2 regions of the Streptomyces sp. NPDC086554 genome follow, and region 2 is predicted to be linked to the other one. Evidence: riboswitches for the same ligand, from Rfam matches in the RefSeq annotation. Region 2 holds a riboswitch; the other holds the start of a gene.

Evidence for each region. A riboswitch is a leader RNA that binds a small molecule or an ion and turns the genes downstream of it on or off. The one in region 2 is predicted to bind cyclic di-AMP.
Region 1: another riboswitch for cyclic di-AMP. It lies ahead of AB0O76_RS29550 (M23 family metallopeptidase); the one in region 2 lies ahead of AB0O76_RS42245 (transglycosylase SLT domain-containing protein).

The regions. Positions count from the first base shown of each region.
Region 1 covers NZ_JBFBJK010000020.1:20,026-25,237, reverse strand. The annotation lists gene AB0O76_RS29570 (amino acid permease) at 1-934, shown strand, start outside; tRNA gene AB0O76_RS29565 (tRNA-Lys) at 1,045-1,120, shown strand; tRNA gene AB0O76_RS29560 (tRNA-Met) at 1,250-1,323, shown strand; gene AB0O76_RS29555 (PP2C family protein-serine/threonine phosphatase) at 1,559-2,707, shown strand; cyclic di-AMP (ydaO/yuaA leader) riboswitch at 2,929-3,075, shown strand; gene AB0O76_RS29550 (M23 family metallopeptidase) at 3,087-4,172, shown strand; gene AB0O76_RS29545 (aldo/keto reductase) at 4,313-5,212, shown strand, end outside.
Region 2 covers NZ_JBFBJK010000046.1:20,407-25,618, forward strand. The annotation lists gene AB0O76_RS42225 (hypothetical protein) at 114-473, opposite strand; gene AB0O76_RS42230 (hypothetical protein) at 489-743, opposite strand; gene AB0O76_RS42235 (S8 family peptidase) at 787-2,493, opposite strand; gene AB0O76_RS42240 (hypothetical protein) at 2,600-2,887, opposite strand; cyclic di-AMP (ydaO/yuaA leader) riboswitch at 3,425-3,619, shown strand; gene AB0O76_RS42245 (transglycosylase SLT domain-containing protein) at 3,624-4,394, shown strand; gene AB0O76_RS42250 (DUF3500 domain-containing protein) at 4,481-5,212, opposite strand, start outside.

The sequences.
Region 1 (5,212 bases), on a different contig from region 2:
CTCGCCGGACTCGCACCAGTCGGCGTCCTTCGTCTTCACGGAGTTCGTGAACAACACGGGGTGGGGCAGCGGCCTCTACGTCGTCCTGATCGGCCTCCTGATGGCTCAGTACACCTTCACCGGGTACGACGCCTCCGCGCACATGACCGAGGAGACCCACGACGCGTCCACGGCAGGACCGCGCGGCATCGTCCGCGCCATCTGGACGTCCTGGATCGCGGGCTTCGTGCTGCTCCTCGGCTTCACCTTCGCCATCCAGTCGTACGAGGGTGCGCTGGGGTCGGCCACGGGAGCACCGCCCGCGCAGATCCTGCTCGACGCCCTGGGTGCGACCGCCGGCAAGCTGCTCCTGCTCGTCGTCATCGGCGCGCAGCTCTTCTGCGGCATGGCATCGGTGACCGCCAACTCCCGGATGATCTACGCCTTCTCGCGGGACGGAGCGCTGCCGTTCTCGCACATCTGGCACACGGTCAACCCGCGTACGCGCACCCCCGTCGCGGCGGTCTGGCTGGCCGCGCTCGGCGCGCTGGTGCTCGGGCTTCCGTATCTGATCAATGTCACGGCGTACGCGGCGGTGACATCGATCGCCGTCATCGGGCTCTACATCGCGTACGTGGTCCCGACCCTCCTGCGGCTGCGCAAGGGCGACCAATTCGAGCGCGGGCCCTGGCACTTGGGCCGCTGGTCGCGCCCGATCGGCATCGTCGCGGTGGCCTGGGTCGGTGCGATCACGGTCCTCTTCATGCTCCCGCAGGTCTCGCCGGTCACCTGGAAGACCTTCAACTACGCCCCGATCGCGGTCCTCGTGGTCCTCGGGTTCGCCGCGACGTGGTGGTTCGCGTCGGCCAGGCACTGGTTCCTCAACCCGGAGCACGAGCGCACCCTGGCCCGCGAAGCGGCCCGCGCCGGGACCTCCCACCAGGCCGATCTCTGACCGTTCGGCGCCCGCTCGAGGGCCCGGCGCGCAACTCGCGACGGGCCCAGAGGCGATACCCGATCGGACGACGGGGCCCGTCCCGCTATGCTCGTGGGGTGCGTCGGCACGGACCGTTAGCTCAATTGGCAGAGCAGTGGACTTTTAATCCATTGGTTGTGGGTTCGAGTCCCACACGGTCTACCACTCAGGCCCAGGTCAGGAACCACTGATCTGGGCCTGTGGCATGTCCGGGGGTCCGAGCCTGCGGTTTCGTCCCTCCCGGCAACCGGTTCGCTTTTACCCCGCCACATGGCGTACTGTTCATTTCAACGGCGCGGGGTGGAGCAGCTCGGTAGCTCGCTGGGCTCATAACCCAGAGGTCGCAGGTTCAAATCCTGTCCCCGCTACTGAAGTCCTAAGGCCCGGATCCAGATCATGGATCCGGGCCTTAGGCGTTTTCGGCGTTCCTCCGCCATGCCGTCCGATGTCATCCGGTCGGCCCACACCGCTCGCAGCCCGCCGCCGCTGAGGGAAACCTGGACAGGTGCGGTCATGGGGCTGGTCCCGGGCGCGGACTTCGGCGGGAGACGAGCGGTGGGGCAGCGAGGAGGACGTCCGAGAAACCCCTCAGAGGGGTCGGACATGAGTCCGGACGTCACCCACGAGCGGGCTCTCGTGCGGGCCCTTCCGTGGCTGCTCCTGGTCATCGGCGTCGTGTACGACATGTCGACCCCCTCGGAGTTCACCGCGGCGCCCCTGTTCACCGCCGCCCCGCTGATCGCCGCCCCGTTCTACTCGCTCCTCAGCACCGGCCTCATCGGCGCCGCCTCCTGCCTCGCCGTGCTCACCCTGCACTTCGGCAACAGCACCACCACCGACGTCGCGGCCGTCACCGAGCTGCTCACCGTGCTGACCGTCGCCGTGCTCGCCGTCCTCATCAACCGCGTCGTACGCCGCAGCGACGAACAGCTCGCCTCCGCCCGCTCCATCTCGGAGACCGCCCAGCGCGCCGTGCTGCCGCAGCCGGATCACCGGATCGGGGGGCTCGACATCGCGGCGCGGTACGAGGCCGCGGAAGCCGACGCGTTCATCGGCGGGGATCTGTACGCCGTGCAGGACACCCCGCACGGCGTACGCGTCATCGTCGGCGACGTACGCGGCAAGGGGATGGGCGCGGTGGCGGCCGTCGCCGTCGTCATCGGGGCGTTCCGGGAGGCGGCCGAGCAGGAGGCCACCCTGGAGGCGGTGGCGCAGCGCCTTGAGCGGGCGCTCGCGCGGGAGGGCATGCGGCGCGAGGGGCTCGACGCCTTCGAGGGGTTCACCACCGCTGTCCTCGCGGAGATCCCGCGCGGCGACGGAGTCATCCGCATCCTCAACCGCGGGCATCCCGAGCCGCTGCTCCTGCGCGGCGACGGACGGCTGTGCGTGCTGTCCGCGAGCGAGCCCGCGCTGCCGCTCGGGATGGGCGACCTGGGGGTCTGGCCGGACCGCGCCGACGAGGCGGAGTTCCCGCCGGGGGCGATGCTGCTGCTCTACACCGACGGGCTCTCGGAGGCGCGGGACATCCGCGGCGAGTTCTACAACCCGGCGGCCCGGCTCGGCGGCCGGATCTTTCCCGGACCCCACGGCCCTGACACGCTGCTCGCGACGCTGGCCGAAGAGGTGCGCCGGCACACCGGCGGGGGAGGGACGGACGACATGGCGCTGCTCGCGGTGCGGCGGCCGGACACCGGCGATGCCCCGTCCGATGCCTCCCCCGATACCCCGTCCGATGTCACGGGCCGTGACTGAATCGCACCACTCCGCATAGCAACTGACGCACTGTCAAGGCGGTGTGAAGGTCCGGTGTGTGAAGAAGTGCGGTCAACTCGCCCCGTTCCCGCCCTTGGTGTCCCGTTAAGTACAGGCCAACGGCGTTAACGATCAGTCGGAACGGCTTGGAATACGGCCCTGCCGTCTATTAACGTTCGATAACGCAGCGCGGTCGTCCCAGCCGTCACTCGAGTCGGCTCCGTGCGCACGCGCCTAATCCCGAAAGGGAGCCGGGGAACCACCAATTGGGGTGAATCGGGCATCTGTGCATCCGTGCCAGATGTTCGTAGGAGACCTTCCTGCTCCGAACCCGTCAGCTAACCCGGTAGGCGAGAAGGAAGGAAAGGAGCGCGCCCCAGTGGCGTCCAACCGGCCTGCCCCCCAAGCCGTTTACGCACCGAATGACGACGACTTCGGTGCTCATGACGATGAGACTTGGGAGGAGTGGAATCCCACCGAGGAGTCCATCCGTCCCGTTCGCGGCAGGCACCGCGTCCACAAGAAGGGCGGCGGCGGGCTCGCCCGCAGCTCCACCGTCCTCGGCGTGGGCGTCATCGCCGCCGTCGGCGCGGGCGGCATCGCCACCGCGCAGGGCGGCAAGCCCCCGGTCTCCATCGAGATGCCGGACATCTCGGCCGTCACGGACTCGCTGCCGGAGGCCAAGTCGCTTCCCGGCGTGGGGTCCCTGATATCCGGCTCCGACGAATCAGACGACTCCTCCGACGCAGGCGTGACGACCGCCGCCGCGCCGCTCACCGCCGCCGGTGTCAGCACCGCCGATGCCGAGCAGGGAACCACCGACGCCGGTGAGGCACTGCGGGCCCGCATCATGCAGCAGGCCGAGAACCAGCAGGACCAGGCGGACGACGCGGTCCAGAAGGCGGCGGAAGAAGCCGCCGTCAAGAAGGCCGCGGAGCAGGCCGCCGCCGAGCAGTCCGCGGCCGAGAAGAAGATCGCCGCCGAGAAGGCCGCAGCGAAGAAGAAGGCGGAAGAGGAAGCCCGGCGCAAGGCCGAGGCGGAGCGCCTGGCCAAGCTCGCCAAGAGCTACACGCTGCCGCTCAGTTCGTACACGCTCACCAGCACCTTCGGCCAGGCAGGATCGATGTGGTCCTCCGGCTACCACACCGGCCTCGACTTCGCGGCGCCGACGGGTACGCCCCTCAAGGCGATCCACACCGGCACCATCAAGGAGGCCGGCTGGGCGGGGTCGTACGGCTACCGCACCATCCTGGAGCTCGAGGACGGCACCGAGATCTGGTACAACCACCAGTCCTCGATGGGCGTCAGCGTCGGCCAGAAGGTCACCACCGGCGACACCATCGGCCGCGTCGGCGCCACCGGCAATGTGACCGGGCCGCACCTCCACCTCGAGATCCACCCCGGCGGCGACTCCACCGGGGTCGACCCGGCCGCCTGGCTGCGGGACAAGGGCCAGTCGCTCTGAGGCGCCCCCTGTGACTCCGGCGGTCCTGGCGGCAACCCCCCGACGTCAGGGCTGCCGGCTCGGCATGCCCATATCTTGAAACGCGGAACTGACATCCCGTAGTACGGAATGCTGGGCTCCGTAAGGGTGTTGAGCCCCGTATGACTTCTCTACGCAAGCTCGGCCCGTCCGACCTCGAGGTCTTCCCGCTCGCCCTCGGCGGCAACGTCTTCGGCTGGACGGCCGACGAGGCGCAGTCCTTCGCCGTGCTCGACGCCTACACCGCGGCGGGCGGCAACTTCGTCGACACCGCCGACGTCTACTCGGCCTGGGCGCCGGGCAACAAGGGCGGCGAGTCCGAGACCGTCATCGGCAACTGGCTCGCCGCGCGCGGCCGCCGCTCCGACGTCGTGATCGCCACCAAGGTCGGCGCCCACCCCGACTACAAGGGCCTGTCCGCCAACACCATCAAGTCCGGTGCCGAGGAGTCGCTGCGCCGGCTGCGCACCGACTACATCGACCTCTACTACACGCACTTCGACGACCCGACCGTCCCGGTCGAGGAGATCATCACCGCGCTCGACGATCTGGTGACGTCGGGCAAGGTGCGCGCGATCGCCGCCTCCAACCTGACCGCCGAGCGGCTCCAGGAGTCCATCGACTTCTCCGACCGCGAGGGCCTCGCCCGGTACGTGGCGCTGCAGCCGCACTACAACCTCGTCTCCCGTGGCACCTACGAGGGCCCGCTCCAGGAGGTCGCATCGCGCTCCGGCCTGGCGGCGGTGCCGTACTACGCGCTCGCATCCGGCTTCCTCACCGGTAAGTACCGCCCGGGCGCGAAGGTCGACAGTGCGCGGGCCGAGGGCGCGGGCAAGCATCTGGAGACCGAGCGGGGCGTGAAGGTGCTCGCCGCCCTGGACGAGATCGCGGCTGCGCGCGGCGCCGAGCCCGCGACCGTGGCCCTGGCCTGGCTCGCCGCGCAGCCGACGGTGGCCGCGCCGATCGCGTCGGCCCGCACGGTCGAGCAGCTGCCCGCGCTGCTCGCGGTGGGCGATCTCGAA
Region 2 (5,212 bases):
TAGGCCTGGTCCCGTGCGGCTGCTCGGGCGCAGCGGACAGGGCCGTCGCGTGATCCGCGACGGCCCCGCTCGTCACCCTCCGTACCGCCGCCCTGCGGGCGGTTGACGACCTCTCAGCCCGGAGCCGGCGCCGCGCTGCCGGCGTCCATCGTCAGGCCCTCCGAGGGTTGTCGCGGTTCCTGCGGCTCCTCACCGGGGCGGGCCACCTGTCCGGCGTCGGCGAGCCGGACGAGTTCGGCGAGCCAGGCCGGGGCCTCGCCGCCGTCCGTGACGGACCCTGACGGACGTACCGAATTCGTTTCGGTGGTGACGAAGGAGCCGGTCGCCGTGGCCTGTTCAGCTCCCGCCGCGGGGGCGGGCCCGGCGTTTACGGCGCCCGTGGTGGCGGTCTCCCGTGCCACGGAGAGCTGCCGTTCCGGTCCGGCCGACGGGGCCGCGCCCGTGTCCTCCGTGACCGTGATGTGCACCTTCATGGCCGTTCCCCCCGCCTAGTTGAGAACCGCGTACCGGCCTTCGAAGTTCATCTGGGTGCTGCCGACGTTCTTCACCGTCAGCCAGTACGTGACCGTCGTGGCCGTGGCCCGCTCGACCTCGGTCTCCCACTCGATCTGCGGGCTGCCCGTCTGCGGTGTCGTCGGCATGAAGTACCAGATGACGTGCCAGCCCTGCGGCCAGTTGAAGGTGAACCAGCGCCCGGTCTGGCCGGGGTTGAGTGTTCCGGTGAACTGTGTGCCTACTCGCATCGTCGTTTTCCTCTCACCGTCCGAGAACCGCTAGAGCCGCGCATCACCATCCGAGAACCGCGAACCGGGCCTCGAAGTCGACCGAGTCGGCCACGAGGTTGGTCACGTCGATCCAGTACGTCGCGTATGTGTCGTTGGCCCGCTCGACCCGGACCTTCCAGCCGATCTGCGGGGCTCCGGTGCGCGGACTGGTCGGGACGACCGTCCACACCACATGCCAGTGGGCGGGCCAGTTGAAGGTGAACCAGCGGCCGGTGCGGTTCCCGGCGAGGGTGCCGCGGAACTGGACGCCGACCCAGCTGCTCGTCTGGAGGGCAGCCGGGACGAGCTGGCGCAGGTCGGGCCGCCTGCCGATGCGCTGGGTGGCCGGGCGGCCGGGTGCGTCCTGCTGCGGTGAGCCGGTGGAGCGCAGCAGCTGCCGGGCCCGCGAGGGCGACAGCGGGATACGGCCGTTCGCGCGCAGAACGCCCTGCGTGCTCGCCAGCGCGCCCACGACGATCGGTGAGGCGCTGGACGTACCGCTGAACCGGTCCGTGTACCAGAAGTCCTGGTTGGTGCCTGCCTGGAGGTCGCCGTAGCCGGTGGTGGTCACCTCGCGTCCCCAGCCCTGCGCGTCCACGCAGGCGCCGTAGTTGGAGAAGTCGAGGCGGGACCGGTCCGGGCCGTGCTGGCGGCCGTGGGTGCCGGGCGGCGGCGCCCCGGCACCGACGATCACGGCGCCGGCGTCCAGCGCGGTGCGCCGGAAGGGGTTGCGCCACCAGGAGGGGAAGCCCGCCCTCGGGGTGTCGTAGTCGGCGTGGTCCAGGTCCTCCGCTCCGTTCCCCGCGGCCTCGACGACGGTGATGCCCTTGTTGACGGCGTATCGGATGGCCAGGTAGTCGTCCGGCCACCACTCGACGGCGATGTACCCCACCTGGCCGACGCCGGTCGCGTGCGGCCCCGCGCGGTGGATCTCCAGCAGGATGATGTCGCCGGGGCCGAGGCGGTCGGCGGCGTTCCGGATCGCCGTGGCCGTGGGGATCGAGAAGGCAGACGCGCTGGTAACCGTGTCCGGCGCGATCCCGGTGATCCCGAACGCGTTGACGTCGCCGCCGATTTCGCCGAGCACCGCGGTGCCGTGGTCGGTGTCCGTGCTGCCGGTGCCGGAGACGATGCCGCCCTGGTTCAGGCGCAGGTCCTCATGGGTGAAGCGCCAGCCCCACTCGCAGTCGATCACGCGGACGCCGGCGCCGCGTCCGCCCGGCAGGGTCCATGCGTAGCGTGCGTCGACGCCGCCCGGGGCCGCGTCGAGATAGCCCTGTCGGGTGGTGAAGTCCGGGGTCACGGGCGGCGCGTCGGCGCCCGTCGGCTGCATGTCGTTGAGCGGTGGGAGCTCGGTCTCCTCGCTCTCCTTCTTCGGTACGACCTCGGGGACGGCGAGGGTGGCGGCGGGCTTGACGTAGGCGCCCTCCACGGCGTCCGAGGCGCGGAGCCGCTCGGCCAGCGCGTCCAACTGGTCGATGGGAGCGTCGACATGGAAGAAGAGCCCCATCCGGTCGAGGATCTCCAGTGTGGTGTCGTCGGCCGCGGTGCCTTCCGAGGGAGCGGCGGCCTGGGCACGCAGCCTCTCCTGGTCCGCGCCGAACAGCGGCGTGAAGGTGACGTCCTCCAGGGCCGCCACGGCATCGAGCTCGCTCACGGAGATGTCCGCGGCGGCGGTCGCTCCGGTCGGGGTGATGCGTACCCCGGCGTCGGCGCGCGTGATGCACACCAACTCGGGGCTTCCGAAGAGTGGTTCAAATCCTGGAGCCGGGCGGTCGTTCCCCCGGCTGTTCCCCGCACCTGATCGCTGTGGCACAGCTGACTCCTTCACCACGTTACGGAAGGTCCGCCGGTGGTTTCACATAGGCGGCCTCGACTGCCGGGTGGCCACGCAGGGCCGTGGCGACGGCCTCGGCGTCCATGCCGGCGGGGACGGCGACCCGTTGCCATCCGATGAGGGCCGGGTCGTCGGCACCGGGGTGCAACGGCTCCGCCGTGACACCGAACCGCCGCTCCAGAAGGCTCTGGACGTCCCTGGCATCACAGACATCCGCGGTGCCCGCCGTCGCCGGACGCGGCGGCGTACGGAGTTGGACGATGACTTCGGCCTCGGGCTCGGCCACCGGTCTGCCCCCTCCCCCGCGAACTCCTCCGGTGCCGTGTCCGAGCGGAGCACTCGCGGTCACCGGGCTCGACCGACGCTAATGAAGTGCTGTCACCGGATCGTCGCTGCGGCGTCACCGCGCACGGGCGGGGCGGTCGCGGCAGGCCGGTTCGCGCGCACCAGGCGGCGAAATGACCGTTTTAGGGAGGTGAGCAGCCTCCGCACTATGTCCAAGTTTGCCACGAAAGTTGCTTCTTTAACTTGTTTATGGCGTGAATGAAACTCTGTCGCTATTGCGGGTCACTCACACCAAATAACACGCTCTGATACGCCGTCGAGCCGTAACCAAACCTGTGCCCAATTCAGTGAAATGGCTCACACCGGCGATCACGGCCGTGAAAGCCGCCGAGCGCAGTTCCGTTCTACGCAAGGAAAGTTGGGCTATTCGATCAAAGGAGGCGAGGGATTCTGGTCGCCAAGGACAGGCCTCTCGTATTCCCTATTCGAATTCGCGCCTTGTTCCTTCCGGGCTTTCTCGCATAACGTCACCGTCAATCCGGATGGAACGCCGAATCCTGCCGCCGTCCGGCAACACTCCCACCCACTCACATACGCACGGCAGGAGCGGGGGACCCAGGTAAGCCGCCGATCCGGATTCCGGATCGGCTCGGGGTGAAGTCGCATTCACAGTGCGTCCGGACATCTCCCGTCCGAACCCGACAGCTCACCTCGTAGGCGACGGAGAGGAATTCGTCATGCCTGCAAAGGGCAAGCACCGCCGTCCCAAGTCCAGCCCGCTCACCCGGGGCATCGCCGCCGCAGGCACGGGCGGGGCCGTGCTCGTTCTCCCGGTGCTCGGCGCGACCTCCGCCGGCGCCGCGCAGGCCAGCACCGCGCAGACCAGCACGGCCGCCAAGCCCGCCGCCCCGAAGACCTACGTCGTCGTCGCGGGCGACTCCCTCTCCAAGATCGCCCGAGAGCACTCCCTGAGCGGCGGCTGGAAGCAGCTGTACAAGGACAACCGCAGCGCCCTCGGCGACGACCCGCGGCTGATCCACCCCGGTCTCAAGCTCACCCTCGGCAAGAAGGCCTCCGCCGAGCCCGCGGAGAAGTCGGCCGCCTCCAGGACGTCCGCCGAGCGGGCGGACCGTTCCGAGCGCACGTCCGCCGCCGAGCCCGCCGCCGCCCCGGCGAAGAAGTCGTACACCAACGACCTCGACGGCTGGATCAAGGAGTCGCTGGACATCATGGCCCAGCAGGGCATCCCCGGCACCTACGAGGGCATCCACCGCAACATCATGCGCGAGTCCTCCGGCAACCCGCTGGCCATCAACAACTGGGACTCCAACGCTGTCGCCGGAACCCCGTCCAAGGGGCTCCTGCAGGTCATCGCCCCCACGTTCGAGGCCTACCACGTGCCCGGCACGTCGATGGACAGTTACGACCCCGTCGCCAACATCACCGCCGCCTGCAATTACGCGGCCAACCGGTACGGCTCGATCGACAACGTGAACGGCCCGTACTAGACCGCACCCCGTCTCGTCCGCTGTGAGCCCCGGCACGCCATGTGTCCGGGGCTCCGGCCTGTCTTGAGGCCGGACCAAGTGCTCAGCTACCCGTGCTGTTCCGTGTAGTGCGCGCGCAGCAGGTCGGCGCCCCAGTCGTGGCGGACGTGTCGCCAGACCGAGTGGGCGTGGTTGCCGTCGTCCTGGGTGTTGTCGTACTCGATCAGGAAGTCCGGGGCCCGAACGCAGTAGTAGTGCCGGTCGCCGGGTGTGCTGCCGCCCGCCCAGGCGAATGAGAGGGCGTCCAGTCCACGCGCCACGGCGTCGGACCAGCACTTCTGCGCGTACGCCGCGGGCGCGCGGTCGAGGTAGCGGCGTACCAAGCGTTCAAGCAGCCGCTGCTGACCGGGCGTCATGTCGCCGTACGGGAGGCCGGTCGGCAGCAGGTCTGGATCGGCGAAGGGGTCGGCGCGGGTCAAGATGTCGTCCGGCGGCGCGGCGGCGAAGACCGCCTTTGCCCCTCGGCCGACGTCCAGGTCAGTGACCAGTTCCCGGGCGAGATCCTCCTCCGGTCCCAGCAGTCTGCGGCCGGCCTGCGGACCGTCCGTAATGCGCGCCGGCTCCGCGCCGATGAAGTGTGGCGTCACCCGCATCCCTGCCGCCGTGATCAATACGTGTACGGCGAGGTGGTGGCCGTTCATCCGCCAGCCCCACGGACCGTCGCCGTCCGGGTCGCCAAGCAGCCGCACCCAGTAGCGGTCGGCACCCGTGGCGCCGAGCGTGGCGCGGCGGTGCCGCTCCACCTCGATCGCCCCGCGCGCCAGCTCCGCTCCCGCTGC